One region of the Moritella sp. 28 genome, then DNA from elsewhere that is predicted to be linked to it. Evidence: predicted binding sites of a transcription regulator. Region 1 holds the regulator's gene; each other region holds the start of a gene.
What was found. The regulator sigma-54, encoded in region 1, starts transcription at its own class of promoters, with help from an activator protein. The targets are predictions, from matches to a motif close to GTTGGCACGNNNNTNGNNT.
Positions count from the first base shown of each region.

Region 2: the regulator sigma-54 is predicted to act here: its motif matches at 5,692-5,710, upstream of HWV02_RS19745 (nitric-oxide reductase large subunit).
Region 3: the regulator sigma-54 is predicted to act here: its motif matches at 2,662-2,680, upstream of HWV02_RS09180 (HAD-IIB family hydrolase).
Region 4: the regulator sigma-54 is predicted to act here: its motif matches at 5,580-5,598, upstream of flgF (flagellar basal-body rod protein FlgF).

Region 1 covers NZ_CP056121.1:231,337-239,698, reverse strand. Annotated here, with positions in the region: gene HWV02_RS01115 (KpsF/GutQ family sugar-phosphate isomerase) at 1-926, shown strand, start outside; gene kdsC (3-deoxy-manno-octulosonate-8-phosphatase KdsC) at 928-1,476, shown strand; gene lptC (LPS export ABC transporter periplasmic protein LptC) at 1,473-2,033, shown strand; gene lptA (lipopolysaccharide transport periplasmic protein LptA) at 2,056-2,517, shown strand; gene lptB (LPS export ABC transporter ATP-binding protein) at 2,533-3,258, shown strand; gene HWV02_RS01090 (RNA polymerase factor sigma-54) at 3,308-4,825, shown strand; gene hpf (ribosome hibernation promoting factor) at 4,857-5,144, shown strand; gene rapZ (RNase adapter RapZ) at 5,287-6,150, shown strand; gene mgtE (magnesium transporter) at 6,300-7,658, shown strand; gene pmbA (metalloprotease PmbA) at 7,762-8,362, opposite strand, start outside.
Region 2 covers NZ_CP056121.1:4,443,141-4,451,502, forward strand. Annotated here, with positions in the region: gene HWV02_RS19710 (metal ABC transporter solute-binding protein, Zn/Mn family) at 1-967, opposite strand, end outside; gene HWV02_RS19715 (hypothetical protein) at 999-1,610, opposite strand; gene HWV02_RS19720 (hypothetical protein) at 1,607-1,936, opposite strand; gene HWV02_RS19725 (DUF4198 domain-containing protein) at 2,102-2,938, opposite strand; gene HWV02_RS19730 (DUF2271 domain-containing protein) at 2,957-3,490, opposite strand; gene HWV02_RS19735 (PepSY-associated TM helix domain-containing protein) at 3,501-4,205, opposite strand; gene HWV02_RS19740 (ferredoxin--NADP reductase) at 4,550-5,338, shown strand; gene HWV02_RS19745 (nitric-oxide reductase large subunit) at 5,745-8,015, shown strand; gene HWV02_RS19750 (Rrf2 family transcriptional regulator) at 8,226-8,362, opposite strand, start outside.
Region 3 covers NZ_CP056121.1:2,057,958-2,066,319, reverse strand. Annotated here, with positions in the region: gene HWV02_RS09195 (hypothetical protein) at 1-251, opposite strand, end outside; gene HWV02_RS09190 (DUF4184 family protein) at 531-1,250, opposite strand; gene HWV02_RS09185 (rhodanese-related sulfurtransferase) at 1,472-2,476, opposite strand; gene HWV02_RS09180 (HAD-IIB family hydrolase) at 2,719-4,557, shown strand; gene HWV02_RS09175 (glycosyl transferase) at 4,611-5,834, shown strand; gene HWV02_RS09170 (sugar phosphorylase) at 5,873-7,726, shown strand; gene HWV02_RS09165 (glycerophosphoryl diester phosphodiesterase) at 8,127-8,362, shown strand, end outside.
Region 4 covers NZ_CP056121.1:1,009,335-1,017,696, reverse strand. Annotated here, with positions in the region: gene HWV02_RS04650 (flagellar basal body rod C-terminal domain-containing protein) at 1-479, opposite strand, end outside; gene flgJ (flagellar assembly peptidoglycan hydrolase FlgJ) at 579-1,562, opposite strand; gene HWV02_RS04640 (flagellar basal body P-ring protein FlgI) at 1,859-2,992, opposite strand; gene HWV02_RS04635 (flagellar basal body L-ring protein FlgH) at 3,134-3,889, opposite strand; gene flgG (flagellar basal-body rod protein FlgG) at 3,937-4,725, opposite strand; gene flgF (flagellar basal-body rod protein FlgF) at 4,776-5,519, opposite strand; gene flgE (flagellar hook protein FlgE) at 5,706-7,013, opposite strand; gene HWV02_RS04615 (flagellar hook assembly protein FlgD) at 7,035-7,745, opposite strand; gene flgC (flagellar basal body rod protein FlgC) at 7,762-8,181, opposite strand; gene flgB (flagellar basal body rod protein FlgB) at 8,184-8,362, opposite strand, start outside.

The DNA.
Region 1 (8,362 bases):
ACACGGAAGCGGCAGCGATTTCTCAATTAAGCCAATATATTGATGCCACGTTTACCGAGACTTGTGAATTATTAATCGAATGTAAAGGTAAAGTCATTGTGACAGGCATGGGTAAATCTGGTCATATCGCCAATAAAATTGCCGCGACATTAGCCAGTACCGGAACCCCTGCTTTCTTTGTGCATCCAGCCGAAGCAAGCCATGGTGATCTTGGTATGATTGAACGTGGTGATGTGGTTATTGCGTTATCTAATTCAGGTGAATCAGATGAAATTTTAGCGTTATACCCAGTACTTAAACGTTTAAGTATTCCCATTATTGCGATGACAAGTAATGATAATTCAACCATGGCGCGCGAAGCAAAAATTAGTTTATGTATTAAAGTTGATAAAGAAGCTTGCCCGTTGGGATTAGCACCTACATCGAGTACTACTGCAAGCCTAGTGATGGGTGATGCTATCGCTGTAGCCTTACTTGAAGCAAAAGGGTTTACCGCTGATGATTTTGCACTCTCTCATCCCGGCGGTAGCTTAGGCAGAAAATTATTATTACGTATTTCAGACATTATGCATAAAGGTAACGACGTACCAAGCGTACAACAAACCGAGACAATCTCTGATGCGCTATTAGAAGTCTCTAGCAAAGGGCTTGGTATGACGGCGGTTAATAACGGGTCTAAGCTGGTTGGTATTTTCACGGATGGTGATTTACGCCGTATCCTTGATGCACGTATAGATATTCACCAAACCCCAATCAGTGAAGTAATGACACAAAGATGTGTTACTATTAATAGACATATCTTAGCTGCAGAAGCCCTTGCAGTCATGGAAAACAAAAAAGTTAACGGCTTAATTGTCGTCAATGAACAACAAGAGCCCGTCGGCGCCTTCAACATGCATGACTTACTACGCGCAGGTGTACTATAAAATGATCAATACATTATACGGTCCAATCCCACAAGACATCTTAACCAAAGCAAAAACATTAAAACTACTCATTTGTGATATAGATGGTGTTTTTTCTGACGGCCGCGTGTACATGGGAAACGACGGTGAAGAACTAAAAGCCTTTCACACTCGCGATGGTTTTGGCGTAAAATCACTCCTTAATGCCGATATCGAAGTTGCTGTGATCACTGGCCGTCAATCGACAATTGTAGCTAACCGTATGCAAGGTTTAGGTGTTAAGCATATCTATCAAGGCCAAGACAACAAAGTGATCGCATTTAATATGCTGCTCGAAGAACTAAAAATATCGCCAGAGCATGTGGCTTATATTGGTGATGACGTCATTGATTTACCAGTAATGAATCTTTGTGGACTCAGTGTTGCCGTTGCCGATGCCCACCCGCTTGTTAAAAAAAGTGCTGACTTTAGCACCTCTATTCGTGGTGGCTTTGGTGCAGTAAGAGAATTAGCAGATCTAATCCTATTGGCCAAAGGGATCTTAGACCAAGCACAGGGCACCTCTGTATGAGCCGCCAAAACATAGGAATTGTGATTCTCTTTCTTTGTGCACTTGGTATTTGGCGTTTTTTTTCGCCTGATGACGAGTCTGCAACGGCACAGTCAACCAAATATCAGCCTGATTTCACCGCTCAAATACTACGTAGCGTTGAATTTAGTATTGATGGAAAAATTATACGTCGCATTTTTGCAGATAGCATGGAGCATTATGGTGAGTTAGGCATGACAATGTTTACTAACCCCGTTATTATTATTTATGATGAAAATGCACAAGCGACATGGAAAATCAAAGCAAAAGAAGGTAACTTCAGTAGCGACGACGTGGCAACACTACGAAACGATGTTGTCATCAAGAATATGAAAAAAAATGATTATATTGATGCCATTACTACCAGTTATTTACAATTAGAGCTTGCCGAAAATTTGGTGCATAGCGATCAGTTAATTACCATTTCAGGGGACTTATTTCATCAAACAGGTGTCGGACTTGAAGGTGATTTAAAGCAAGAATACATGACTATCCTTAAGCAAGTTGAAGCGATTTATACTAATGATGAAAAAATATAAAGTTTTACTATTAACATTATTCATGAGTAATTCAGCCCTCGCATTAGAGTCTGATTTTACAGAGAATGTAGTCGTTAATGCCAAACGTCAAGAAGTGTTTATTAAAGAGAACCGAGTCATATTTTATGATAGTGTCGTGGTGACTCAAGGGACGACATTAATTCATGCCGATAAACTCACGGTCTTAAGCTCTGGCGAAAAAGGCACAGAAGTAATGATTGCCATAGGGTCGCCAGCCACTTTTTATCAAGAGCTTGATGACGGTAAGAAAATTAATGGCGAAGCAGATGAGATCCGCTACGAGCTAGGTAAAAAACGCTTAATCTTGTCAAAAAATGCACATTTACGCCAAGCTGATAGCGAAGTTAAAAGTGACAAGATTATCTACCAAATTGACAAACAAGAAATGATAGCCGAAAGCGGCAAGCATGAATCTGATCGAGTGATCACTATTTTCACTCCTGAAGACAACAAAACTAATTAGAGTAGATGAATTCATATGGCACGTTTAAAAGTATCACACTTAGCAAAAAGTTATAACAAACGAAAAGTTGTGTCAGATGTGAGTCTCGAAGTTGAATCAGGCCAAATTGTTGGTTTACTCGGGCCTAATGGCGCAGGTAAAACCACCACCTTTTATATGGTAGTTGGCTTGGTTAAGCGAGATCATGGACAAATCTTCATTGATGACCAAGAATTAACGCATGAGCCAATGCATATTCGTGCACAACAAGGTATTGGTTACTTACCCCAAGAAGCGTCTATTTTTCGTCGTTTATCGGTAACGAAAAATATCATGGCAATCTTAGAGTTACGAACTGAACTCACGCGTTTCGAACGTGAAGAAAAGTTAGAAGAATTATTAGAAGAGTTCCATATCACCCATATTCGCGATAGTTTAGGCATGAGCTTATCGGGTGGTGAACGCCGCCGTGTTGAGATTGCCCGCGCGCTTGCGGCAGATCCAAAGTTTATTTTATTAGATGAACCTTTTGCTGGCGTTGATCCAATCTCGGTAGGTGATATTAAAAAAATTATTCAACATCTGCGCGATCGTGGTTTAGGGGTATTAATTACCGACCATAACGTACGTGAGACACTCGATGTATGTGAACACTCTTATATTGTGAGCCATGGACATTTGATCGCATCTGGTACTTCTGAAGAGATTTTATCCAACGAAAAAGTGAAAGAAGTATACCTTGGTGATCAATTCCGACTATAGTTTGATATTGATACGTTACCGCATTTAAGGAAGAGAGAGTAGTCGTTAGATGAAGCCATCATTACAACTTCGTATGAGTCAATCTCTGGCAATGACGCCACAGTTGCAACAAGCGATTCGATTATTACAATTATCGACCTTGGAGTTACAACAAGAGATTCAAGAAGCATTAGACAGTAATCCGCTACTGGAACAAGAAGATCCCAACACAGCTCAAGCAAACGATACAGAAAGTAGTGATGAGCATAATCCAAATAATAACGACACAGTTACCGATGCCAGCCAAATAGAAGTTAGTGATGCGCTCGCCAGTGAAGCCATGCCAGATGAATTGCCTAATGACAGTAATTGGGATGATGTCTATACCCCTCAAATACAGACTCACAGCAGTGCGGGTAGCAGTATTGATGGTTTAGACCAAGTCTATCAAGGTGAGACCAGCGAAGGCTTATACGAGCATCTCATGTGGCAAATGGAATTAACCCCATTTTCTGACACTGATCGTGCTATTGCCGTTGCGATTATTGATGGCATTGATGATCATGGCTACCTTAATCAGACTTGTGAAGACATCCTGTCTAGCGTCAATAACGGTCACCAAGAACTTAGCGACAGTAGTAAAGAAAATAGTGAAGAGCAAGTTGAATTAGACGAAATAGAAGCAGTATTAAAGCGTATTCAACATTTCGATCCCATCGGCGTTGCAGCGCGTTCATTACAAGAATGTTTATTGATCCAACTCCAGCATTTACCTAAAAACACACCTTGGTTAACAGAATGTCAGCAAATAATTCAGTCTCACATGGATTTATTAGGCAATCGCGACTACCGTCAATTAAGCCGTAAGACAAAATTAAAAGAACCACAGCTTAAAGAGATCATGCAATTAATTCAGAGTCTAGAACCCAGACCTGGCAATGTTATCGATCAGACTGAAGGGCTTTATGTAATTCCCGATGTTTTAGTAAAGAAAAAAAATAATCAGTGGGTAGTCGAGTTAAATCCTGACATTGTGCCAAGATTAAAAGTGAACAATGAATATTCAAACTTGTCGACAAGCAATCGTAGTAGCAGCGATGGGCAGTTTATTCGAACGCATGTACAAGAAGCTAAATGGTTTATTAAAAGCTTAGATAGCCGTAATGAAACCTTACTAAAAGTAACTAAAAGTATTGTTCAACGACAAATTGATTTTTTTGAGTATGGCGATGAAGCCATGAAACCTATGGTTTTAAATGATATTGCCGAAGAAGTGGAAATGCACGAGTCAACCATTTCACGAGTAACAACGCAGAAGTTTATGCATACACCACGTGGTATTTTTGAACTTAAGTTTTTCTTTTCAAGCCATGTAAGTACTGACAATGGCGGAGAATGTTCATCAACCGCTATTCGAGCATTAATAAAAAAATTGGTCGCGGCAGAAAATGTCATTAAACCATTAAGTGACAGCAAGATTGCTGATTTACTTGCTGATCAAGGTATCAAAGTGGCTAGACGTACGATTGCAAAATATCGGGAGGCACTAAGTATACCACCGTCTAATCAGCGTAAAAGCCTATTATAAGGCTAATCCAACCTTCATAGGGGAGACATATATGCAAATTAATTTAACCGGTAGACATGTAAACATTACAGACTCACTGAAAGATTATGTTGATAGCAAGTTTTCCAAATTAGAACGGCATTTTGATCATATAAACAATATCCATGTGATTTTAAATGTCGAAAAATTACTTCAAATTGCAGAAGCAAAAATACATTTAAATGGGGGGGAGATCTTTGCCGTGCATGAACACAATGACATGTATGCCGCAATTGATGGCTTACTGGATAAGCTCGATCGCCAAGTGATTAAGCATAAAGAGAAGTTGATTCGTCATTAATTTTAATCTCGCCACAGATAACCTAAAGGAAAACCACTTTTTCCTTTAGGTATTAATGCTTCTGACATAATTAAAACATATCATATCCAAATCAATTGCGGGATAATGAACCCATTATTTTATATCGCTGTGAGGATAAAAGATGAAATTAATAATAGTCAGCGGCCAGTCAGGATCTGGTAAATCAATTGCATTACGCGTGCTTGAAGATCTAGGCTACTATTGCGTAGATAACCTACCAGTAAAATTACTACCACAACTGCTAAAAACCTTAAATGACCAAACCGAAAAAGTGGCAGTGAGTATTGATGTCCGTAACTTACCGACAGAAAAAAAAGAATTAAACGACATAATTACAGAGTTAAGAACGAGCACCGATCTGACTAGTTTATTTCTTGATACTAACCAGTCAGTCCTTATCAAACGTTATAGTGAAACCAGACGCCTTCATCCGTTAACAAAAGATGAGCTATCTCTATCACAAGCGATTGAAATAGAAAAAAAACGATTAAGCCCTTTAGCGTTACTTGCTGATTTAAAAATCGATACTACTGAACTCAATATTCATGAACTCAGTGAACAGATTAAAGAACGTATTTTAGGAAAGAAAAACAACCAACTTGTCTTAGTATTTCAATCATTTGGTTTTAAACATGGCCTACCTATGGATGCCGATTATGTATTTGATGTCCGTTTTCTACCAAACCCCCATTGGATCCCAGAATTAAAACCTTACACAGGTCTTGATGAACCCGTCATTAAATACCTGAGCCAACAGCCTGATGTAATGAGCTTTTCACAACAGATTGAAAACTTACTCACGACTTGGTTGCCAATGTTAGAAAAAAATAACCGCAGTTATGTCACCGTTGCTATCGGTTGTACAGGCGGCCAACATCGCTCGGTATTCATTGCTGAACAATTAGCAAAGAGCTTTAAACTACAAAATCGTGTAGTGCAAACTCGCCATCAAACCTTAGAAAAAAATAAACATAAAACTATCTAGGTACTCATTTGCAATGGCGTTAACGATCTAAACAGTTAATTATTTTACTTTATTGTTAATGCTGATTATAAATACAGATTAAGCTAGAATTACGCAGCACCAGCAAGCAAGGTCTTGCAGAAGAAGAATAATAAGAATGGGGACGACATATGCCAGAAAAGATGGAGCATGACAGCACACACCTACGTTTAAGCGAAGTGAACGAAGCACTTGATAGTGGTATGTTCATTCACGTTAAACGAATGCTCTACCAAACGCCCCCTTGTGATATTGCGTTATTACTGGAATCATCGCCACCAGCAGGCCGTAAAGTACTGTGGCGTTTAACCGACTCTGAAATGCAAGGTGAAATCCTTGACGAACTTAATGAAGATGCCAAAACCAGTATTCTCAAACTGATGGATACGGAGTCCCTTGTCGCTGCGACAGAGGGGCTCGATACTGATGATTTAGCCAATATTCTCCGTAGCCTACCAGACAGTATCTATCAAGAAGTTATCACCCAAATGGATACCCAAGATCGTCAACGTTTAGAAACAGCGATGGCGTATCCAGAAGACACTGCTGGCAGTATCATGGACACAGATACCATTACTTTAAGACCAGATGTGACTGTCGATGTGATCTTACGTTATATCCGTTTACGCGGTGAATTACCCGATGCCACAGATACTTTATACGTGGTTGATAAAGATGATCGCTTAATTGGCGATGTGCCCTTAGCCATGTTATTAACAACAGATCCAAACAGTGTGATTAGCACTATTATGGATCGCGAAGCAGAAACCTTACCTGCACATATGGATACCTCAGAGGTTGCCAAGCTGTTTGAACGTCATGACTGGATCTCTGCGCCAGTACTTGATGACTCAGGTAAACTACTCGGACGTATTACCATCGATGACGTGGTTGATATTATTCGTGAAAATGCCGAGCATGACATGATGGGTATGGCCGGTATGGATGACGATGAAGATACCTTCGCGCCAGTAATACAAAGTACCAAACGTCGAACACTCTGGCTTGGGGTTAATTTAATTGCCGCACTGACTGCTGCATCCGTCTCTAACATGTTTGAAGCGACCTTAGAACAACTCGCTACACTTGCTATTTTAATGACCATTGTGCCAAGCATGGGCGGTATTGCCGGTAATCAAACCCTCGCATTGGTTATTCGTGGTATGGCGGTTGGTCATATTAATGACGACAATAGCCGTTGGTTAATTGGTAAAGAAGCCATGGTTGGCGCACTGAACGGGGCTATCTGGGCAATATCTATTGCAATCATAGTATCATTATGGAAAGGCGATCCATCTCTGGGGCTGATCATTGGTGGCGCGATGTTTATCAACATGGCGATGGGGGGGCTTGCAGGCGTGGTCATTCCACTGGCAATGAAGAAATATAATATCGATCCTGCCTTAGCTGGCGGCATGGCACTCACCACCGTTACCGATGTCGTCGGTCTATTTGCCTTCTTAGGCATGGCAACACTAGTCTACGGTTAACCTTTATAACGAAAGCAGAGTTCAGAAAGTAAAGTTAATAGCCTATAACGTAAAAAGCCTGTGTCATCATGACACAGGCTTTCTCACTTAAACCTAGGGGATATTAGTTACCTGCAATCTGCATTGATTCTAATAGTGTAGAGCCCATTAGAATACTGCTACGAACATCGATATCGTTACCGACTGCAACAATATTTTTGAACATATCCGTTAAATTACCTGCGATCGTGATCTCGTGTACTGGATACTGCAGCTCACCATTCTCAACCCAGAAACCTGAGGCGCCACGGCTATAATCACCCGTTACAATATTCACACCTTGCCCCATCAGTTCAGTCACCAACAAACCAGTGCCCATTTGACGACACAGTTGACCTAATGTTTCGCCTTTACCTGTGACATTCCAGTTATGGATACCACCAGCATGGCCAGTTGTTTGCATACCCAATTTACGACCGCTGTAGCTGGTTAATAGGTAGCTCTTTAAAATACCTTGTTCTACAACATTTAAATCTTTAGTGCGCACACCTTCAGCATCATACATAGATGATGCTAAACCACCTTTAATATGCGGACGTTCTTGGATGTTTAACCAGTCAGGGAAAATTTGTTCGCCTAACTTATCTAATAAGAATGATGACTTACGATATAAGCTACCACCACTAATACCCATTACCAGCTGACCCATTAAGCTACTTGCAACA
Region 2 (8,362 bases), 890 kb from region 1:
GAGCGATTACTGCTGTATCAGCAAGTGAGTGCTTTGCTGCAAACTTCATAGCTTCAACTAAGGTATCTAAGTTACTTTTCATTTCAACAGCCACTTTGCTCTCTTCATACGCACCATGTGTCATGTGTGAGAAACGGTAAAGTTGCACACCAGTGGCCGCCTCAATCGTTTCCACATAGCGGCTTGGCATATTTAATTCGTAGAACAGCACATCGATCTTCGACGCGCGGATCTTTTCGATAGTTTCTTGCAACTGACTCGCACTCGGCTCAACACCGTGTGCAGGTTCTATCACCGCCGCTACGTCAACACCGAATTCTTGCAGAATATAACCATAAGCATTGTGCGTAGTCGCCACCAGCATACCGGATGTATCTAAGTCACCCAGCGTGAGCATAGCTTGACGTTTCATTTTGCGGAATTCGGTTGCGTATTTACGCGCATTTTTACGGTAAGTACGTGCGTTATCAGGGTCGATCTTAGACAGCTCTGTTGCTATGGTGTAAACCTTCTGGATCGTCGTTGATAGACCAACAAACGTATGTGGATTTACCGCACCGTCACCGACAGATTGACCAATAGCAGGTAATAACGGCACGTCTTTATTGGCTTCAATCACAATCAGATCATCACGGTTCGCTGCTTTAATTACTTTTAAGGCAAAGTCATCATGGCCAATCCCATTCACCACGATCACATCCATCTGCTTAAGACGGCGTAAGTCATTCGGCTGTGGTTGGTAATTGTGGGGATTAAACCCTTCATCAACCAAAGGTAATACGTCCGCTTTATCACCAACAACTGCTTTCACGTAACTGTAATAAGGCTGCAAGGTAATACCGATTGTTAATTTATCAGCGGCTTGTAATGCTCCGCTCATGAGCAATACAGCTGTAGTAGCAACGGCTGCGATTAGACTTTTTAGGCTTGTATTGATGCTATTTTTCATTATGCTTTTTTTCATCATGACTATTCTCATTGTCGACACGCGTCACGTCTTAGTGGCTGTCTTTATCTGTGTGTTCTGCATGGTCTAAATTACTATCATCAGCAAACACCACTTGTTTCCAACCTGCACGAATAAGATCTGCTGTATTAAGCGCGTTTGCTGTCATCGGGGCTGGTGTCGTCATATCTAATGCTAACCACACTTCAGGTCGTACATCTTGGCTATTTAATAACACCGCAACACTGCCCGTTGTCAGCGCAGGAATGCCTTGATATAAAGCTGGCGCTACTTTACGCCAGTCATGTTTACCTTTACGCTCCCAGCTTTTATCTATAATAAATGGCGCTAACCATAGCTCTTTTAGTTCAGCCATATCAGGCCAAATATCGACACCTTCAAATTCGACACTTTCTAGCTCAAGACTGTCTTGATGAATATTGCGGATCTCTTCATGCGCTAAGCGCAGTTCAGCGATCATCGCCAGTTCAACAGACGGTAAATCTTTAATCGAGATCTGATGATTCGCGAGTACTTTATTGTTCGATATCGCTTGATGGTAAGGTAAAAGTAATGCCGCTATCGCTAAGATTAAAATGATTAATAACGCCACCCACTTACCTTCACGACCACCGTCATCGGCATGGACTGATTGACTGATCATTTTGCGCTTATCTCAACAACATCGACTTCAACTGGGTTTTCATGGCCCGCATCGAATACTAAGTAGAAGTCAGTATCCGGTTTATTAAATTCTACAATTGAACGCTTGTCAGTCACGGCTTTAGCAATCAGGTTGTCATCGTAGTCATACATATTTACAACGTAATCAACCGCAGTACTGGCATCACTGTAACCCGCTTCACAAGCCACTTTTTCAAACTCGAACCAGCAGATCATTAGTGGAAAATGGGCACTTGCCGTCCCAGAAAATAAACCCGTCATCAATGAAAGCGCTAATAGCGCCGATTTGATTGGCATTTTTGTCATGAAGACCTCAACAATTAACTATGGACTATGAATAAATAACTAAGTAATAACTAATCGATAAATAAGTAAGTAAGAAGCAAAGCCTGTAATCAGATTGCGTCTAATTACAGGCCATAATATAAATAATTCAGAACCACACAGGACTGACTTAGTCGTCGTTAAAAACTACTGTAATAGTGCTTCAAAGGTGAAATGCACGTTCACACTAGCTTCATCCGCCATCGGATCATTTTTCAATTCACCTTTGTAGTTGGCTTTCATCAGATAACGACCCGCAACATTTGGCGTGAATTTAACGTTACCGTCCTTGTCACTCACCACATTAATTTGCTCTTGGTGGTTACGGTATAACGTACCTTCACGGGTAATATCAGCAACAACACCGGCTTGAGGTTCACCGTTAAAGAAGAATTGGAAGCTTACTTCTTCACCTTCAACAATGTCTGATGGATGAGTCAGTGGACGCATTTCTAGGTATTTGCCTTCGATTTCTAATGCCTTTTCTGTTGGCATTCCAACCGTTACATAGCTTTCTGCGCGGGTATAACTTAATTGTGTACTTACATCGCGTGCTTTTTCAGGGATTATATTCGCGCGTTCTGCTTTATTTGCTTTAGCATATTTAACGGTATCGCGACGGCCCGCTTTATAATAGGTGTAGTAAGACGGTACATTGTTAATCGCTACCTTGTGCGTGCCTTCTTCTTCAAAGTAGAAGTCAAAGATAGAACGTCGTTTACCGCGGATCACAAAGTTAGGGCGCTCTTTACGACCGTCAGGCATGATCACTTGTGCAAATTCACTGCCCGCAGGTTTATCAAATACAAAAGTACCGTGTGATGCCGTTACATCAAATGTTAACCAATCGCCACCTTCTTTCGATACAGTGAAGTGTGATGGTAATAACCAACGTGGATGTGCGTTTGCCGTTGTTGTTGCCGCTAGTCCCGCAATAACCGCACAGGCTAGACCTAACGCTTTCAATTTTTTTACTCTAGTCATTAATCTTTACTCGCTCTATTATTTAATTAGGTAGTTGATACGGATATCACCGGTTTCTTCTGTCGGATCAATAGTGTGACTAAACGGTTTGTCACCTAAAGTCATTTTTTGGCGGATATAATTACGACCACCGTGTTCACGCACCACTTCAACATAAAATGTATAATTGCCCGCTTCAACGCGGTTACCATCACTATCTAAGCCATCCCAAGTGAAACGATAATCACCAGCAGGACGTGTTGCTGATGTTACGCCGTCAACTAAAGCACGATCATAACGTCCGACTTTTCGCCACCAGCTGCGTAAATCTTTTAACCATTCATCTTTACCCACCCATAGCTCAACAGTACGCACTGATTTACGCTTTGAGTTTTCGATCCATATCGCCACATAAGGGCGGGCATACATAGTGGTATCAATCTTAGGCAGACTAAATTCAACATCGAGTGTGGCAGTGGCCGGAATTGGCGCGGCCGAGGCAAAATAAGCCGGTAATAACAGACAACTTAATAGTGCAACGCACTGACTAAGACGCTTAAATAACAAAGTCATACAAGATCCTTTAAGGAACGGCCACCACAAAAATAGCCAAGGTAACGAGGGAACCAAACAAGGTCCATTTCAATGAGGTTGCGAAGGTTTTCTTTTTCGGCACTAATAAACACACACCGGTTAATACAAAGAACACCATAAGTAATGCGACAATATCGATAAACAGCTTCCATACGCCGCCACTATTTCGGCCTTTATGTAAGTCATTTAATACTGCAATAACACCGTAATGGGTCTTTTCAATAACAGCTTCAGCACTGGTCATGTCAATGAATACTGCGACGTTATAACCCGGACCTTTGTAGTCCATCGCGATTTCACCTTCAATTAATTCACCGTCTTCAACTTCGGTAAATACATCTAATGCAGAAGGTTGACCAGAAAGCTTGGCGTGTTCGGTAAGGTAATTAACAATGCCGGCTTTATCGACAGCAACGCCGCCATTGGCATCGCTAAATAAACCCTGCGGAAGGTTAAGGATAGTCTCTTGGATATCAGGCTGGCTGCTCACGAACAAACTTGGGCGGTTTAAGGTAATACCCGTAACCGAAAAAAATAATACGACCAAGAGTAGCGCCATCGAAATATAAATATGTAAGCGACGTGCCCATAATTGCACTTGTTTGTTTTTTAGGAATGTTTTGTTATTTGAATTAGCCGCTTTTTTTTTCGATCTTGCAGGTGTCTGGGTGAGAGGTTGACTGAGAGAAGACATGATCGTAATAACACTGCTTGATTATGGGACTTAAGTACAAGCAATGTAATTGATAATTGTTTTCATTGGCATTGAATTTACATTATTTACGTTAATTCATGCCAATACTGTAAGCGTCATCATTAGGCCCCTTTACCCCTCTGCATATGCACTCAGACCGTCATCAAATCGGCTGCCATAATGACAATGATTATCATTATGACAATATAAATAATTGTCATTATGACATAAACGCTACCATTAACAATTTAAATAGTTGTTTTTAAAGTAAATAATATTGGCTCGAATAATGCTACTAAGATAGAAAAATAATAGAAATAGAAACGAAGAGGATATAAATAATCATGCAATGGAAAAATATAAACTTCAATTTAGGCAAAGTTGTTAGTCGTATAGATTGGACTGAATCATTATTTACAATTCGAATTCGATCTGGAAGTATCCCTTATATCTCAGGACAATTTACCAAACTAGCTCTTTACGATAAAAACAAAGAATTCCATAGAAGAGCATATTCTATAGTAAATAGTCCAGAAAACCATAAAAAGACAGGTGAACTGGAGTTTCTAATTATTACTGACCCTAAGGGTAATCTTTCTCCTCTAATCCATCAGTTGAACGTTAATGATTATATATACGTTGGTACAGAAGGTACTGGCTTCATGACCCTTGATGCGGTTCCAACTAGCTCCAAAGATCTATGGCTTTTATCGACAGGTACTGCAATTGGCCCTTTTATTTCAATGCTCGAAGACGAAAATGAAAATAAAAATAAGCGTTTTAACAATATAATTTTGGTTCATGCGGTGAGAAAAAAATCAGAGCTCGCGTATAAAAATAAAATAAAGCAGCTTGAATCAAAATATCAAGGAAAACTAAAATATGTGCGAATTATTTCTAGAGAACAGACACCCAGAAATCTATCAGGAAGAATTCCGGAACTACTTAGAACGGGAGAACTCGAGAGAGAATGTAAAGTATTGCTATGTCAAAAATCAAGTTTCTTGTATATGTGTGGTAATCCTCAAATGGTTAAAGACACGAGTGATACGCTAAGATCATTAGGGTTTAGTAAACATCTACAAGCTAAATCAGGACAATTCAGTTCAGAGAATTACTGGAAAGTAGGTTAATTTATAGTGGCTAGAATCAAAGATAACAGTCAGTATTTAAATAACACCGATACCTCAACGTTTATCATATAGGCTTAGGTTCGGTGGTAGCATTGACATCATAACCAGAAGCTAAGCCTAGCTACTTTGCTACACAATTCCAGTGCATTTTATCCTCCTCAAAAGGATAAAATGCTGTTAAATCAAACCTCCTCTAAACAATCATATAGGTAAGCTCCCTTCTCTCTCTGCAATAAAAAGGTTCAACACTAAACCTTTGTCATAAAGACAATACCACTGTCAAATTGACAATATTACTAACTGTCAATTTGACACCCGCAATAAATAAACCCAGCTTAAACAACAGGTTATACTTTGGCATGGAAATTGATTAATAGGATTGTTAATTAATTATTGAGGAGTTAAAATGACTAAACAAAAATTCTCCCTAATTGCTCTTATTATTGTATGTATAACATCATTCAGTATACTTTTGAGCTTAGGAAGTGAGATTTATCGTGAAGCCCCACCAATCCCCGAAAAAGTTGTAACGTCAACAGGTGAGGTGATCTTTACCAAAGAAGACATCCAGAATGGTCAACTTGTTTGGCGTTCTATGGGTGGACATCAATTAGGCTCTATTTGGGGTCATGGTTCATACGTTGCGCCAGACTGGACTGCAGATTGGCTTCATCGAGAATCAACACTTTGGCTTGATAAAGCAGCAATAGAACAATTCTCCGTTCAATTTGAACAGTTAGCTAGTTATCAACAAGCTACATTAGAAATTCTTCTACGTGAGGATATGCGATCTAATCGCTTTGATGCTAATAACAATATATTAGTAATCTCAACACGTCGTGCTGAAGTAATTAGTACGCTGCAGAATTACTATTCAAATTTATTTGGTGATAATCCAGATTTTCAGCCGATTCGTGAAGATTACGCGATGAAAGAAAATACAATTTCATCAGCTGAACATCGTCGAAAATTATCTGCATTCTTCTTCTGGGGTGCATGGGCGGCAGTGACGGAACGCCCGGGTGAGAATTATACCTATACGAATAACTGGCCACACGACCCAGTGATTGGTAATACTCCGACCTCAGATAATATTTTTTGGTCAATATTAAGTATGGTTCTGCTCATTGCTGCAGTAGGCGCACTTGCTTGGTATCATGCAAGTCTTAAAGAGCATCCACTGCCAAATGTATCCACTAAAGATCCCTTATTTGATGTTAAAGCGACACCTTCGCAAAAAGCTTTAATCAAGTATTTTGCAACCGCTGTCGGGTTATTTCTCCTACAGATTTTATTAGGTGGTATTACTGCGCATTATGCAGTTGAAGGGCAGACTTTTTATGGTTACCCACTAGCGGAGATTTTACCATATTCACTAACTCGTACGTGGCATACTCAGCTTGCAGTATTTTGGATTGCTACGGCTTGGTTAGGTACTGGACTATATATTGCGCCAGCTTTATCTGGGCATGAACCTAAATATCAAAAACTAGGCGTGAATATACTCTGGGTAGCTTTAGTTATTGTTGTTCTTGGCTCTATGGCTGGAGAATGGTTTGCGATTCAACAATACTTTGATCTTGACTTAAGTTACTGGGTAGGACACCAAGGACAAGAATATATAGATCTTGGTCGTATCTGGCAAATCTTACTGTTTTCAGGTTTATTAATTTGGCTAACATTGGTGACGGCTGCAATTAAGCCAGCCCTCACCAAAGAGAGTGAAATGAAATCTGTTATTTGGGTTCTCTATGCATCCTGTATAGCGATTGGATTATTTTACGGTGTTGGATTCTTACAAGGTAAACATACTAATTTAGCGATTGCTGAATACTGGCGTTGGTGGGTAGTTCATTTATGGGTTGAGGGATTCTTCGAAACATTTGCAACATCAGTAATTGCATTAGTGTTTGTACGTTTAGGACTTATTCGAGCTCAATCAGCTAATAGTGCTGTGTTGTTTGCTACCGTTGTATTCCTCACTGGTGGTATACTTGGAACGCTTCACCACGTGTATTTCACAGGTACCCCAACATCTGTTGTTGCATGGGGCGCAATGTTTTCAGCACTAGAGGTTGTACCACTCGCGTTAATTGGTTTTGAAGCTATTGAAACTTATAGAATGCGTAAAGCGACAAGCTGGATGGTTCGTTATAAGTGGGCATTTATGTTCTTTGTTGCAACAGCATTTTGGAATTTGGTTGGCGCAGGCGTACTTGGTTTTCTTATCAATCCACCGATAGCGCTTTATTATATTCAAGGTTTAAATACAACGGCAACTCATGCTCATGCAGCATTCATGGGTGTATATGGAATGCTAGGCATTGGTTTAATGTTAACTTGCTTACGTGGTGTGACAAGTCAATTCTCAGTATGGGATGATAAATTACTTAAGTGGTGTTTCTGGTCTTTAAATATAGGTTTGGCAGGCATGGTATTCATGTCCCTGCTCCCTGTAGGCATAATACAATTTATTGCTTCTGTAGAGCATAGTTATTGGTATGCAAGATCCTCAGAAATAATTCACAGTGAATTAGTGGAAATGTTTGTTTGGTTACGTGTACCCGGTGATATTTTATTCGGTATGGGAGGGCTGTTCTTAGCTGCGTTCTTTGCTCGATTAATAATAGGGGAAATAAAAAATAGTACTAAACGCTCTCCATCTGTCGTTTCTTAACTAAATTGGCATTTAGACTAAAAGAATAAGCTAAATGCCTGTTATTAAAAATGAGTAAGTTATAAACCAATCTGATTACTACCAATGCGATCATATTTATACTAAAAATATGATCGCATTATTGAATTACCACTTGAAATAATTAGGAGGTATTAGTGGTTAAAGCTCTAGAAACCTTTGTTACATGGTATCGATAATAACCAAGTTAAATTAGAATGATCCAATTTCTAGTACTTGGATTAATTGTTGTCTATTGTCTTTAATAAGGTCAGCTAAGGTATACTGCTTTAAGCTATCAATAAATGCTGTAGTTGCTTCAGATAAGATTGAATTTAGATTACAAACTG
Region 3 (8,362 bases), 1.8 Mb from region 1:
TTTAGTAACACACCTTCATAAACATGTAACCCTTCTGTCCAAGGTGTATAAGTAGTGATCTTAGTTTGTGGAAGTTTTTCCAGCATCTGACGATCAAAAAGAGCCTCACGATTAGCATTTGTATTTCTGATATTACCACTAATAGTAAGAATAACGGCGCCTTCTGGATTAGGTAAATCAGTGGCCATGCTTATCACCGGAAATCCTAGTAGTCCAATTAACAAAAATACCGTCACAATTTTTATCTGCATGCTGTTGATTCCTGACTACTTCAATTTCAAATAAAAGTGAGAAAAATCATACCAATGATATAGCGAAATACACTTTCATGGACTAAATGATAGAGTTAACATCCATTTATCCTTGATATTAAGAGTGTTCCGCTAGTGTATGAAAAACAGGTAACATTTTTTCATACAAGAAAAAGTAAGGCAAATCTAAAACACTAAACTGTGAATAAGGGCAAGTTTGAATTAGCCGTAGAGCGCTCGGTTCCAAGCCAGCGCGACTTGACGAAAAAAGAGTGTAATTCATTCGTTATAAGATTTTTTATCGGCCTGTAAATGTACCATAAATGCGTACATACACATTCCACAAATACCTCCCACAATCACCCCAATGGCAGAACGAACTGCGTACTCAATAATAACCGTCGAACCATGCACAATATTTGCCAATAAGACAAAAAAAGCAATGCTTATAGAATACATAAGCACACCTGCGAGTAACCGACCCTGATATTTTTCTTGGCGATTCTGACTGACCGCAAACACGTACCACACAAACAAAGCCGCGAGTCCAAATATACCCCCGCCGTATTGGTTCAACTTGTACATGGGCAACGAAAATATTTTTCTGTTCCAGAACTCACTGTTCACAACTAACGAACCGTCAAAATGACTCGTCGCATCCCACAGCACATGACTGTATGCACCGAGCAATACCCCAAACACGACTAAAAGATACGAAGACTTTCCGAATGACCAATCCCTTCGCGGCAACCGAAACAGCTCAAGAGTTGGCCCCTCGATCCACCGATACCAAACAAGTAACATTAAAAGTGACGGAAGAAGACAATAAATAAGCACCCCGAGCTCTGAATGCCCAGGCGCTTCTGTTGGACTAAGAGCGAAAAGATATGGGAAGTCTGGTGACATGCTTCCAACAACCATTGCAGCAAGCGGAACCTTTCCCCGCGCAATGACTGATACAGGTAGTGCGACTACTGCGTGTGATAATGTGTATGGCATCGTTTTATCCACCTAACAGGTTGTTATTCGGAATGACGTATAACGTGAGTTCCAGTTTAATTTCATTATCATAAACAGTACCAAATACACGATTAATTACAAATAATAACCTCAAACTGCAGATAATAAAAAACCGCGAGTAAGTTACCATTCCAAGTAACCTAACCAGCGGTTTTTATTCTAAGTGTTTATTGCTTATTTAAGTATTTATAACCCAAATATTACTTCGCGTTTTGCTCAGCTTTTTTCTTTGCTTTTTCTACGCGACGTTCATCAATGATGTGTTTAATTTCACCACCAATATGTGACTCACCACGTTTTTCAGCGAGTTCCATTTGACGTTCACGCTCAGCAAAACGGCTACGCTGTTCATCTGTCACTTGATCATGACAACGGTGACAGCTAAGACCTTTCACGTAATGCTCACTTTGCAGTTCATCTTGTGTTAACGGGTAACGACAAGCGAAGCATTGGTCACATTCACCTTGTTCTAAGTCGTGGTTTACAGAAACACGGCCGTCGAATACAAAGCACTCACCTTCCCACATCGTTTCTTCTTTTGGCACTTCTTCAAGATACTTAAGAATACCGCCATCTAAGTGGTAAACTTCGTCAAAACCTTGCTCTTTTAAATAAGCTGTCGATTTTTCACAACGGATACCACCTGTACAATACATCGCTACTTTCTTGTGTTTTTCTTTGTCCAAGTTGTTTTTCACATACTCAGGGAATTCACGGAAAGTCGCAGTATTCGGGTTTACAGCGTTTTGGAATGTACCGATCTCAATTTCATAGTCGTTACGTGTATCAATCAAAATCACTTCAGGATCAGAAATAAGTGCATTCCAATCTTTCGGTTTTACATATGTACCAACAACTTGGTTAGGATCAATACCTTCAACACCCATGGTTACGATTTCTTTTTTCAGCTTAACCTTAGTACGTAAGAACGGATTCTCATCGTTATAAGATTCTTTGAAAGAGATTTCGCCCAGACTTGGGTCTTGAGATAAAAAGCTTAATACAGCATCAATACCTGCTTGTGGCCCAGCAATTGTACCGTTAATACCCTCGGCCGCTAATAACAGCGTACCGCGAACATCTTGGCTTTCCATTTTTGCTAATAAAGGCGCGCGTAACGCTTCGAAATTCTCTAAACGTACGAATTTATATAATGCACAAACTGTAATTTGAGCGGTATTTTTTGTAGTAATTGGTGCTGACATTTGGTTATTCCCCATTGAGCTAACTAGAACGTAAATCCAGAGCTGTAGATTAAGGCGGCGATGTTAACAGAAATACCCTATAGCGACCAGAAAAATTGATGTAGATCAATAAATATCACCTGACATCCCTTATTGAAAAACTCTACCTTACACCTTAGAGGTATTTTTTATTAAATTAATCAATATGTGGCACAGTTATTGATTAACTTATTATAAGATTCGCTCATTCAAGGATGGCTATTATGATAACAAACCCGCAACTAACCGCATTTATTGAGCGTAATAAGCTAGAAACCGCTTATTTAACCGACGCTGCAAAATGGTACACAGGGCTAATATCGGCAATCAGAGCGCACCAGCATAGTGCAATAAACAGTGCAGCAACAGATATTGACCGCATAAATAAAAAACAAGCACCTGTTTTAATTGGTATTAATGGTTGCCAAGGCTCAGGTAAATCAACACTCGCCGATTATCTCGCGACCTATTTAACCAGTGTCTATAAAATGAATGTCGCGGTTCTCTCTCTCGATGATTTTTATTATAGCCACCAGCAACGTAAAAACTTATCTGAGCATGAGCATCACTTATTACAAACTCGGGGAGTGCCAGGAACACATAATTTATCACTCGCGCACAGTACCTTAGATAAGTTGCGATCTGCTAACAATAAATCAACACCAGTTGCTCTGCCTCGGTTTAATAAAACTACCGATAACCCGTACCCTGAATCAGAGTGGCCAGTAATTCATGGCGCTGTCGATGTCATTATTCTTGAAGGTTGGTGCTTAGGCGTACAAGCACAAACAGATGAGGCACTATTAGAACCTGTCAACAACCTTGAAGCGGCGAAAGACAAATACGGTGTTTGGCGTCGCTATGTGAACAACCAAATCAAACATCACTACGCTGCGCTTTATGAACGACTTGATATGTTAGTCATGCTTAAAGCGCCGAGTTTCAATACCGTTTACCAGTGGCGACTTGAGCAAGAGTTAAAATTAAAGCAGCAAGCACTGACACTCAATTCCCCACTTGACCGGGTCATGAACAAATCTGAGATAAAACTGTTTACAGCTTATTTCGAACGGCTCACCGAGCATGGATTAACGACATTACCCGCATTATGCAATTGGGTTTTTGAAATGGACAGTAGCCGCAACATAGTGCATTCATACAGTCCTCAGTCAATGCAGCTTAATCATTACCCTGCCATTTTTACAGATCTTGATGGTACTTTGCTCGATCATAACAACTACAGTTTTAAGCCCGCATTAAGTACGCTCGCCAAATTAAAGCGCGCGACAATACCCGTTATTCCAAATACCAGTAAAACTTATGCCGAATTACTCGAACTTAGAAAACAGTTAGATTTGAATGGGCCTTTTATTGTTGAAAATGGTGCAGCTATTTACATCCCAGTTAACTACTTTAGCCACCAACCTATCGGTACAATACAACAAGATGGTTACTGGGTTAAATCTCTCGTACATTCACGTGACCATTGGTTATCACTACTACCGACTGTGCCTGTCGAATTAACCGCGTTGTTTACCGGTATGAATACCATGACACTTAGCGACATTGTTGATGCGACAGGATTGGATGAGGCAAGCGCAGCGCTTGCAAGTCAAAGAAAATATGGCGAACCCGTACTCTGGAAAGGTAATGCAGCTCAGAAACAAATGTTCATCCAACATTTAAAGAAACAAGGCGCGACAATTTTAGAAGGCGGACGTTTCCTGCATGTTTGTGGCGATTGTAACAAAGGCAAAGCAATGAATTGGTTAATGAATCAATTTAAATTATTTAACCCACAGCAAATACCTTACTCTATTGCACTCGGTGACGGTAACAATGATATTGCCATGTTAGAAGCTGCGCAATATGCCGCAATCATTTTATCTCCAGTGCATACCCCACCAAAATTAAAACGTAAACAGCGCTTAATCACGAGTAAAAATACAGGGCCAACAGGCTGGGCTGAAGTGCTAGCAAAATTATTACCCAAGCTATTACCTGAGCGGCCACCCAAACTATTACCGAAGGTATTACCTGAGTTTGAACTAACAACAGTTTGAATTTTGAAACATCAATTCAATTCTTCGATTCAAATATTTAAGGAAGGTTTATCATGGCTGATTTTTATCAAAATGGTGTAATTACAACACTGCATAACCTAAACCAGCGTCCATTAGAAGCAATGGAAGCAGAACTCACTGAATTTTCAAAACTGCGTCCTATGTCGTTAATTCTCCCATCACTATTCTCAGAGTTGGAAGGGAAAGCACTGCCTAATATTATTAATCATTTACAAGATGTGCCGTATTTAAACGAAATTGTGATCGGCTTAGACCGCGCGAATGAAGAACAATATAAACACGCGTTAAAATTCTTCGGCGCATTGCCACAACATCACCGTATTTTGTGGAATGATGGCCCTCGCCTGCAAGCACTTGATGCTGAACTCGCAACACTGGGCTTAGCGCCCAAAGAATTAGGCAAAGGCCGTAATGTCTGGTACTGCATGGGTTACACACTTGCATCGGGAAAATCAGAATCAGTGGCGTTACATGATTGCGACATTCTAACGTACGACAGATCACTACTAGCACGTTTGATTTATCCCGTAGCTAACCCACAATTTAACTATGAGTTTTGTAAAGGTTTTTACGCTCGCGTTGCTGACGGTAAGATTAATGGTCGTGTTTCTCGGCTATTAATAACGCCATTATTACGTTCGCTTAAACGCGTTGTCGGCCATAACGATTACCTTGAATACATGGATAGTTTCCGTTATCCGCTCGCTGGTGAGTTTTCATTCCGTAAAGACGTACTTAACGATATTCGCATCCCAAGTGACTGGGGATTAGAGATCGGGGTATTGTCAGAGATGCACCGTAATTATTCTCATAATCGATTATGCCAAGCTGATATTGCTGATGTATACGATCACAAACATCAAGATCTATCATTGGATAATAAAGATGGCGGTTTGTCAAAAATGTCTATTGATATTACCAAGGCATTCTTCCGTAAGTTAGCGACCCAAGGTCATACCTTCACCAATGAAAATTTCCGCACTATCAAAGCAACCTATTACCGTATCGCCTTAGATTTTGTTGAAACTTATTATAACGACGCGGTGATGAATGGCTTAACTCTCGATATTCACTCAGAAGAAGAAGCGGTTGAAATGTTTGCGCAGAACATCATGATCGCAGGGCAAAACTTCCTCGAAAATCCAATGGAAAAACCATTTATGCCTAGCTGGAACCGCGTAATATCGGCAATGCCTGACGTATTAGAACGCCTCAAGGAAGCCGTTGAATTAGATAGAGCAGAGTTCATCTCTTAACTATAAGTTGTATCAAAATTAGAACATGGATGGTGACAATGTTAAATCCAAACGGCGACTTACAGCTACGACAACAACAGCAGCTACAACAGCGAGTAGAACAACAGATCAGTACAATTTATGCGGATATTAATTTATCCGTATCAATCGAAGTGCTGGCTGCAGAATTGATCAGCACAATGCGGCTAACCGACCAGTTTCATACGCCAACACCACAAATCAATCATTGGTCTCAAAAAGATACCATTTTGATAACTTACGGTGACAGTATCTTCAATCAGGATGAAAAACCCCTGCAGACATTACATCATTTTCTACACAGTTACTGCGCAAATACGATTAACAGTGTGCATATTCTGCCATTTTTTCCGTATAGCAGTGACGATGGTTTCTCGGTTATTGACTATGCCAGTGTAAACGATGCACTAGGTGATTGGGATGATATAAAACAGATAGCACAAAGCCATCATCTTATGTCTGACTTAGTCATCAATCACTGCTCTAGCCGCAGTAAATGGTTTGACAATTTCATCCGTGGCGAAGGTACTGGCTATGATTATTTTTATACAGACTCAACCTATTCGCTTTCAAACGCGACACTCTCGACTAATGGCGATAGCAATACCGAGCGTCACGATATAGAAGCCGTCGTTAGACCACGTACATCGCCCTTATTCAGAAGCACACAAACCGCCTCTGGCGAACAGCAAGTATGGTGTACTTTTAGCCATGACCAAGTTGATCTGGATTTTACCAACCCCAAGGTACTCATCAATTTCGTGTCCATTATCCGTCAATACTTAGATAATGGCGTGAAGATATTCCGCCTCGATGCGATCGCCTTCTTGTGGAAGAAAGCAGGCACACCTTGCATTAACTTGCCCGAAACTCACGAAATTGTGCGTTTACTCCGAACCTTAATCGAACATGCACGTCCAGACGCGGTGATAATTACTGAAACCAATATACCCAACAAAGAAAACCTCACCTATTTTGGTAATGGCAACGAAGCACATTGTATTTACAATTTCGCCCTACCACCCTTATTGGTTAATACCTTGATCACCGGTAATTGCCAATACTTGAAACAATGGATGATGAGCATGCCACCAGCACAAAATGGCACTGCTTATTTTAACTTTATCGCATCGCACGATGGTATAGGCTTACGACCAACAGAAGGTCTATTGTCAGATCAAGAGATAAATCAGTTAGTCACTACGATGCAAGAATTTGGTGGGAAAATATCTTGGCGAACAGTGACAACAGATACTAAACATACCGCGAATTCGAAGTCCGAAGAAGTGCGTAAGCCTTATGAGTTAAATATCACCTTATACGATGCATTAAAAGGAACAACAGCAGGTAAAGACGAATGGGGGCATAGGCGTTTCATCTGTGCTCATACGATCATGTTCGCACTGGAAGGTATCCCCGGGATCTACATTCACAGTTTACTAGGCACGAGTAATGATTATAAAAAGCTCGAACACACCAGTCATAATCGTTCTATCAACCGACATCGCTGGGCACTTGATTCACTCACGGAACAACTTGATGATCCCGAAAGCCAACATGCTCGTTCATTACATGATATTAATTACCTGATCACATTAAGAACTGCGCAACCCGCATTTCACCCAAATGCCACTCAATTCACCTTACAGTTAGGCGATCAAATTTTTGGCTTTTGGCGACAAAGCATAGACCGTAGCCAAAGCATATTTTGCATCAGTAATATTTCGAATACGCAACTTACATTACCGCTAGCCAATGTGAACTTAATCAGCAGCGATTTTTGGTATGATTTAATTACCGGCGATACTATCAAGAATATTAGCCAAATATTAACACTCGAACCCTACCAGACATTATGGTTGAGTAACCGATAAAGTGAACATAATTTAACGCTAGGGTTACCTTACAGTAGCCCTATTATTGATAACATTTATGTAAATAACTAAAGCATAGTAAGGGTTTTATAAGTCACTAACACCTCATCGAAAGCATAATAATAACAAAACAGTTAACCTCACAACTTTTAACGTCAAATTAACCACTATCACAAATACTTTCATTTACACCTTCAAATGTAACCTCCGATTGAAACCAAACTATTTTTTAAGTATTTACACTAGTTAAAAAACGTTTCGATTGATGATTTTTCAACCGAATAGAAACTTTATTTGAACATTTTCACTTTCGAATAGTGATAATTGTATCTATGTCACATTTCGTTTATATAATCTCCCCTATTATCCCGTCACAATTTTAGTTGCAAGAAGGTTAACAATGAAAAGATTGATTGCTCATCGTGGAATGTCATCGCTGGCACCAGAAAATACATTAGCCGCATTTTCTTTATGCAAAAAGAATAATATTCAATGGTTCGAATGTGACGTTGATATTTTAAAAGACGGTACGATTATTGTCTCACATGACGATACTTTAGATCGTTGTACTGACAAGAGTGGTCAATTATGCAAAATCAGTCATGACGATATCGCGAATATCGATGCTGGCAGTTG
Region 4 (8,362 bases), 780 kb from region 1:
AACGCTGGTTTCTCTATAAGTTCACTGTTTACTGTTCTTGCTTGATTATTTAACTGCTCACCAACATTACGGAAACCGGCAGCCAACGTTTGCGCATCGGCAATCACTAATTGACGATTTGAAATCGACGTTGGATCATCATTGGCAGTATGAAAAGATTCAAATAATTGCGAAACACCTGAGCTCATATTATTAGATTCATCAGAAAGGACTTGGTCTGTACGCGTGATTTCAGCAAGCAATTTTTCTTTATTACTAAAAGCACTGCTATCAATTAATAATTCAGCTTGCGCAAATTTATTAACTTCACGACCAGTAACAGAACGAGCAAGGCCCATGTTATCTGTTTGTGAGTTATGCAGGGTGCGCTGACGGCTATATCCATCCGTATTAACATTCGAAATGTTATTACCTGTGGTATTAAGCATTTGCTGGTGACCTAAAACACCAGACGTGCCTATTTGTAATAAATTTGCCATCAGATTACTGCTCCAACCATCAGATCATCACTCCAAAATAGATTATCTGTATTTCTTTATATTCAGTTATAACTTATTCAGTTACTCAACTAAGCAAGGCTATTTAAATGCATCATGTTTCATGACGTTTTGTATTTTCGCTGCATAGTTAGGATCTGTTGCATAACCCGCATTCTGTAAACCATTCAAGAACTGTGCCGAGTCTGCAGAATTACGTAATGCCTCACTGTAACGATCGCCTGATTGCAAGAAATCAGCAAAATCATTAAAGCTCGACTGAAAGTTTTGGTAACTTCTAAATTGATGTTTTTCACGTTTAGCCACACCGTCGGTAAACTCTAGGGTATCCACACTTGCTGTCGGACCTTCCCAACGTTTATCTGCTTTAATATTGAATAAGTTGTATGAGCTATCACCTTTATTATCAGTCGATACCTTCTTGCCCCAGCCCGTTTCTAACGCTGCTTGAGCAAGTAATACATCCGGAGAGACATTTAAGCGCTTAGCCACCGAGTCCGCAAAAGGCGCTAATGCAACAACGAACTCTTCAGGGCTGTTGAATTGTACCTGGCTAGGCTTTTCAGCCGTGGGTAATGTAGTATTCGCTTGCTTCCCATCAGCAATAGGACTCCGCTCTTTGTCAATAGTCGGGACTGTAGCAGCGTCTTTATCTTCTATTAACCCTTTATCTACAGCCTTAGTGGCTTGTAAGTTTTGCAATGGGTTACTATCCCCTTGCAGTGACGAGGCTGGCATATAATTGCCGCCATTATTCGACAACTGCTTAACGATAACATCCGCTAAACCCATACTGCCTGATTGGCTCATATCCGCTGCCATTTGCTTATCTTGCATATCACGATAAAACTGGGTGTAGTTGTTATTCATTGGACTTTCGGTTTCAAATGCAGTATTCGCGTCACGCATGCTTTTCATCAGCATATTGGTAAACAAAGACTCAAACTGCTTTGCGACTTCTTTCAATGCAGCTTCATCATTATTCAGCGCGCTTTTACGCAAAGAATCCAGATTATGTGTATCTAAGACGTTACTGCTTACATTTGTTTTAAATGAATTATCCATACCCAGCCCGTTACTATTTTCGATAGTTATTATTTTCGATAGTTATTATTTGTCAGTTATTCGAATTACTGACTTAATGATTGAAAGCTACTGCCATTTATCCGGCACTGTTCAAAGCAATATAATCAATGACTTAAAATTAAAAAATGTATTAACTTCAACCTTTATACATAACACTGCAATTCTTAAACCAACTCTGATAATAGAATGAAATAGATACAAAAAAGCGCTATAGCCAATCACTGGTTATAGCGCTCATAAAATAAATCATAGCGTGCTTAATTAGCTTCACGCCATTAAATGATAATTAGCTGCCCATCTAATGCACCCGCATCTTTAAGCGCTTCTAAAATTGACATTAAATCACCCGGCGCGATACCAACCTGATTGACCGCGCGGATCAAATCATCAAGTGTCGCACCTGCATCAAGTTTAAACATACGTGCATCTTCTTGAGTCACATTAATGGTCGACTTATTAGTAACCACAGTTTCACCATTGGCGAAAGCGTTGGGTTGTGAGACGTCTTGGGTTTCATCAATGGTTACCGTTAATCCACCATGAGTAATTGCAGCTGGTTTTAGCCTGACGTTTTGACCAATAACAATAGTACCGGTACGTGAGTTAACAATAATTTTAGCTGATTCATCCGCCATTTTTAATTCAAGATTTTCTAATGTCGCTAAATAAGCAACACGTTGGGAAATATCACGAGGAGCAAGTACCCGCACTGACGTCGCGTCCATTGGATAAGCTGTATTAGGACCGACAAGATTATTAATTGAGTCAGCAAGACGTTTCGCGTTAGAAAAATCGCCACGGTGTAAATTAAATGTGAGAAAATCACCATCGCCAAATGGATTCGCGACTTCCTTTTCAACAATAGCGCCACTGCTGATACGACCGACGGTAGGCGTATTAATTATCACCTTTGAACCATCTTTCCCCTCGACGCCAAGGCCACCTACAACAAGACTACCTTGTGCTAACGCATACACTTGTCCATCAGCACCTTTCAGGAAGGTCTGCAATAATAAACCACCGCGTAAACTTTTCGCTTCACCGATTGCAGCAACCGTGACATCAATCGTTTGACCAGGTTTCGTGAATGCGGGTAATACCGCACTCACCGCAACGGCCGCGACATTTTTAATTTTAACTTTCGCGCCTTCAGGCATGGTGATACCAAAATTATTCAACATAGTTTTAAAACTTTGCGCTGAAAACGCATTACTTTTTTCACCTGTACCTGGTAAACCGACCACTAAACCATAACCGATTAATTGGTTATCACGAACCCCTTGCACAGAACTTATATCTTTAATTCGCGCTGCATGTGCAGTATTGATCGTAACAACAAAAAAGCTTAACAAGACAATGCTCATGCCGAATAAGAAATGTAGTCGTTTAATCCGAGTTGATAGTTTCATCTAAATAACCTGTGCTATAAGAATTGTCATTATTTTGGTTTATACAGCTTACTGCCAAAATTATGACAACCGCGAAATAATGGGCGTTATAGAGCTAAAAGCAATTGTCATACCAAGATGTTATTTACAGATTGGCTCAGATTAAAAAGGCCATTTATTACCATTCAGGAATTTAGTTGCCCAGCCTTGTACTTGCGCTTCCCCCAAATCATCAATTGCGCCATATTGAATACGCGCATTCGCGATCAAAGAAGAATTCACTTTATTATCAGCGTCGACATCTTGTGGGCGTAATAAGCCAGTAAGACGAATATACTCACTCCCATTATTCAGCATGAGCCACTTCTCACCACGAATAACTAAGTTATTATTAGGTAACACACGCACGACGGTAACAGAGATATTACCTTCTAAACTGTTGCTCTGATCGGCAGAACCATTTCCAGAAAAAGAACTCGTTTGATTTAAACTACCTTCAATCGTATAACCGCTAATAGTCACCTCGTCACCGCCAAGCTTGATAGGGTCTAATTCAAACGAGTTATCTTTACCTAGGTTTGAGCTAGCTTTCTTTTTAGCACTAGTTGACTCTGTCAATGTAACAGTAATGATGTCACCGACACGACGTGCTTTAATATCCGAGAAAATATTATTATTGTATTGTGGATTAAATAACGATCCCGTTACTTTCGCTTGTACAGGGTTATCATCGGGTACAATCGGTGCATAATCAGGTGAGTCTTGCTGTGGCGTGTCGTTCACATCAGCTGGTTCTTCCACATCTTCGGTTTTGGTCGAGTCTGTATTTTTAGCGACCATGTTATCTTTTACTTTAACCAAAGACGAGCAACCAGCTAGCTGGATAAAAACAAACAAAGCAAGGATAAGATTACGCATTATATTTCTCGATGTTATTAATGAATGTTTAACGACTAACCGTTAAATTATAACTGTTGATTGGTATAACTTAACATTTCATCAACCGCTGAGATTACTTTTGAATTCATCTCATATACACGTTGGCTTTCAATCAGATTTACTAATTCTTCCGTCACGTTTACATTCGATGTTTCAATCGCACCTTGCACTAATTTACCCAGACCTTCATTACTTGGAAGACCTTGTACTGGATCACCACTCGCACCTGTTTGAATATACATGTTTTGTCCAATTGGCTGTAAACCACCTGGGTTAACAAAGTCTGAAATATTAATCTGGCCAACGGTTTGATTGTTTGTCTGACCCGGTAAACTTACCGAGACTTCGCCATCTTCCGAAACGGTAACAGTTTGTGCATCTGCAGGTATTTGGATCTGCGGCTGCAATGGATAACCCGTGCCAGGTGTCACGATAATCCCTTCATCATTTAAAGTGAATTGACCGTTACGAGTATATGACGTAGTACCATCAGGCATTTCCACCTCGAAAAAACCACGACCACTGACCATTAAATCCAGCGAGTTATCAGTCGTTAACATATTACCTTGAGAATGATCTTTTTGGGTCGCAACAACCCGAGCACCCGAACCAACCATTAAGCCAGACGGTAGTTTGGTATTTTGCGATGATTGACCACCCGGTTGATTTACCGCTTGGTACAATAAATCTTCAAAGATAGCGCGTTCTTTCTTAAAACCAACCGTGCTGGCATTGGCTAAGTTATTTGAAATGGTTGAGATATTCGTTTGCTGTGCTTCTAAACCGGTTTTACTTATCCATAATGCAGGATTCATAACACTTTCCTCATCTAATTTATACTTTATGTAAACTCATCAACGAACAATTAATTCACTCGTAATAGTGAGTCTGATGCTTTGTCATTTTCTTCTGCTGTTTTCATCATTTTTATCTGCATTTCAAATTGACGTTGCAAATTAATCATTCCTGTGAGTTCACTAACAGCACTAACATTACTGGTTTCTAACGCGCCACCTGCTACTTGGACATTTACATCAACGGCGGCGGGAGTACCATCCGCTTGTCGAAACATACCATCATAGCCTTTCACTAAATTTCGAACATCGGGATTAACCAGTTTCAATTGGTCTACTTCTTCCAAGGCATTTGCCGGTGCCCCCTGAGGACGAATCTCGATACGACCATCAGCATGGATTTTTATTTGTTCCACAGGTGTTGGAATAATAATAGGACCACCTTCACCAAGTACTGGGCGCCCTGATGATGTCAATAATTCACCAGTAGGACTCATGTGTAAGCTACCACTGCGGGTATAACTTTCCTTGTTCTTATCATCCAGCACACTTAACCAACCATCACCTTGGATCGCAACATCGAGTGCATTACCCGTTTGTTGTAGTCCTCCAGCAGTAAAATCCTGCCCCGGACTTTCGGTAATAGCAAATACACGGGTTGGTAGGCCTTCACCAAACGCTTGCATTGAACGCGCTTGTTCAAAATCAGCCTTAAAACCATGTGTATTCACATTGGCGATATTATTGGCACGAACAGCCAATGCATTCATATTTTCTTTGGCACCCGACATAGAGATATAAAGCATATTGTCCATTCGTCAATCCTCTGTCACTTTTCGTTGAAATCGTTAATTACCCGTCTAATATCAGTAATAAAGCAATTAAAGTGCCAAAATTAAAAAGCCACCCTAAATAGGATGGCTTTTTATCAATAATCTATCTTTTCGATAAATTATATGTCGAATAATTCCGCTTGCTATATGGCTTACTCGCCCGTTACATTAACGGATCTGTAATACTGTATCTTGTAATTTCGAGTTAACCTCTAACGTTCTTGAATTGGCTTGGTAGTTACGTTGTGCCGTAATTAAGTTAACAAGTTCACTGGTCAAGTTTACATTAGACTGTTCTAGTGCCGATGAATTAATTTTACCAAAGGTACCTGAGTTGGCTTCGCCAGCAATCGCATTGCCCGAAAGTTGTGATGCACGCCAGCCCGTATCCCCCGTCTGACTCAAGCCTTGTTCATTGGCAAACTTAGCCATCGCAATCATACCCAACTTGTCATTACGACCATTACTGTAGCTCGCCGCAACCATACCATCCGGGCCAATATCAATCCCCGTTAATCGACCCACAGTCGCCCCGTCTTGCTCAAGCTTAGAAACTTCAAATGCAGACGCAAACTGAGTCGGGTTATTGATATTAAGTTTAATCGTCTGAGTGGTATCCGCACCATTAGTTAAAATAGCGCCTAGTGGCAAGGTCTCTGCGATCGCAGGGAGTTGCTGTTGCAATAGTCCTGATGAATCAAACGTCATTCGCATCGCGGTCGGTTTTATTGGTGTTCCCGGAGCCGATGCAACAGCCTGACCACCAACAATATTAAGAGGTTGATCATCCACATAGTTAAACTCTAACCAAGAGTTTGCTGGTGCCCCCGCAGAGCCATCTTTTACGTAATAAGTTGATAAGGTATGTGATTCACCTAACGAATCATAAATAGAAACAGACGTCGCAGAGGTATAAGTGCCACTGTCTGCGGGATCAAATTTCAATGGGTCTAATCCTGGTGATGTCGCCGGCAAATTCATCGTCATATCAACATTGCGCGTTGACTCAGGCACACCTGCTGTATCCGGGATTTGTAGCGGTTTGGTTGACGCCATACTCACCGCTTTTGGTGATCCATCGTCATTGACGTCATAAACTTGCAGATAATTACCCGCTGAATTAGTCACAAAACTATTTGCATCAAGCTTAAAGGCACCTGCACGCGTATAATTACGGTCCATAGACTCAAGTCCATCAGACATAACGAAGAAACCATTACCGTTAATCGCCAAATCAAGTGAGTTATCGGTAAAGTTCAAACTACCTTGTTGGAACTGCTGTGCAACATGAGCCGTTGCCACACCGTTACCAACAGACGTTTTTGCATTTGAGAAAATCGATGTTGCATAAACATCACCAAACTCGGCGCGAGACTCTTTAAAACCCGTGGTGTTAACGTTAGCAATATTATTTGCCGTTGTATTAAGGTCTTTCTGAGCAGCGTTAATCCCACTCAAGGCGATGTTAAATGACATAAGATTTCCTTATTCAATAAATTAGTAAGTTTTAGCTGCAACTTCTGTTGCTTCGCTCAGAGGAAGACTACCCATACCTTTCAAGTTCAGCATAATACCGTTACCTGTATTACCAATATTAACACTTTCGACATGCTGGAAACTTGAGATTTTAAGGTCTTGTGCATTGCCGTCTATCGATGCAGATGCTTTTAAGCGGTAACTTCCTTCCGCCACTTTCTTGCCGTTCATGTCTGTACCATCCCAATTAAAGGCAATAGCACCACTTTTTTGTTCACCCATATCGAGCACTTTAACAACTTCACCAACTTGATTGGCAATTTGTAAACGCAAATTTGGTGCGCTCTGTGGTAATTCAATACGACCAGATACATCCTCACCTCCAGACAAAAATGCTGACGATGCAGGGGCCAATACTTTAGTACCGACCAGACTCGATGCCTGCAGCGCTTGGTTTGAGCTCATGATCGTATTTAGCTGCTCAAACTTGCTATCCATATTAGAAATACCATCAGCAGTAGTAAATGACGCCATTTGCGCCACCATGTCTGAGTTTTCTACCGGTTTGAACGGATCTTGATAAGCCAATTCTTGTGTAAGTAACGAGAAAAAGTCTTCTTGACCTAGCTCTTTGCGGGTAGTTTCTGCCGCTTGCTCTGCCGCATCTTTTTTTTCTGCTTTAAACTGACTGCTGAAGTCAGCTATATTATTACTGTTATTAATTGTCGTCACAGCCAAATACCCTCTATTAACCTTGACCTAACGTTAATGTCTTATTCAACATTTGTTTAGCAGAATCAGCTATTTGCACGTTAGTTTGGTATGAACGAGATGCGCTAATCATGTTTGCCATCTCTTCCATTACGTTTACATTCGGACGATATACATAGCCATTTTCGTCAGCTAATGGATGATTTGGATTAAATTCATTAACTAATGGCGCATCACTTTCTACAATCCCTGCAACATTCACGCCAACTGCTTCATTTTGCGCAGCATTAGCTTGATCAAATTGTGCTTGGAAAATAGGATAACGCGCTTTATAGGTCTCACCGGCGCTACTACTCACACTATTCGCGTTAGCAAGGTTACTCGCGGTTGTATTTAAACGAACCGATTGTGCACTCATTGCCGAACCGGCAACGTCAAAGACTCGAAATAAACTCATAATTATTGTCCTTTAATTGCCTTGCGCATAGTTTGAATTTTACTGCTTAAAAATGACAGTGATGCCTGATATTCCATGCTGTTTTGCATAAAGCTAGCACGCTCAGTTTGTACATCAACTGTATTACCGTCACCAGTATCGGGTTGATTCGGAATTCTATATTGAAGATCAGACGCCATAT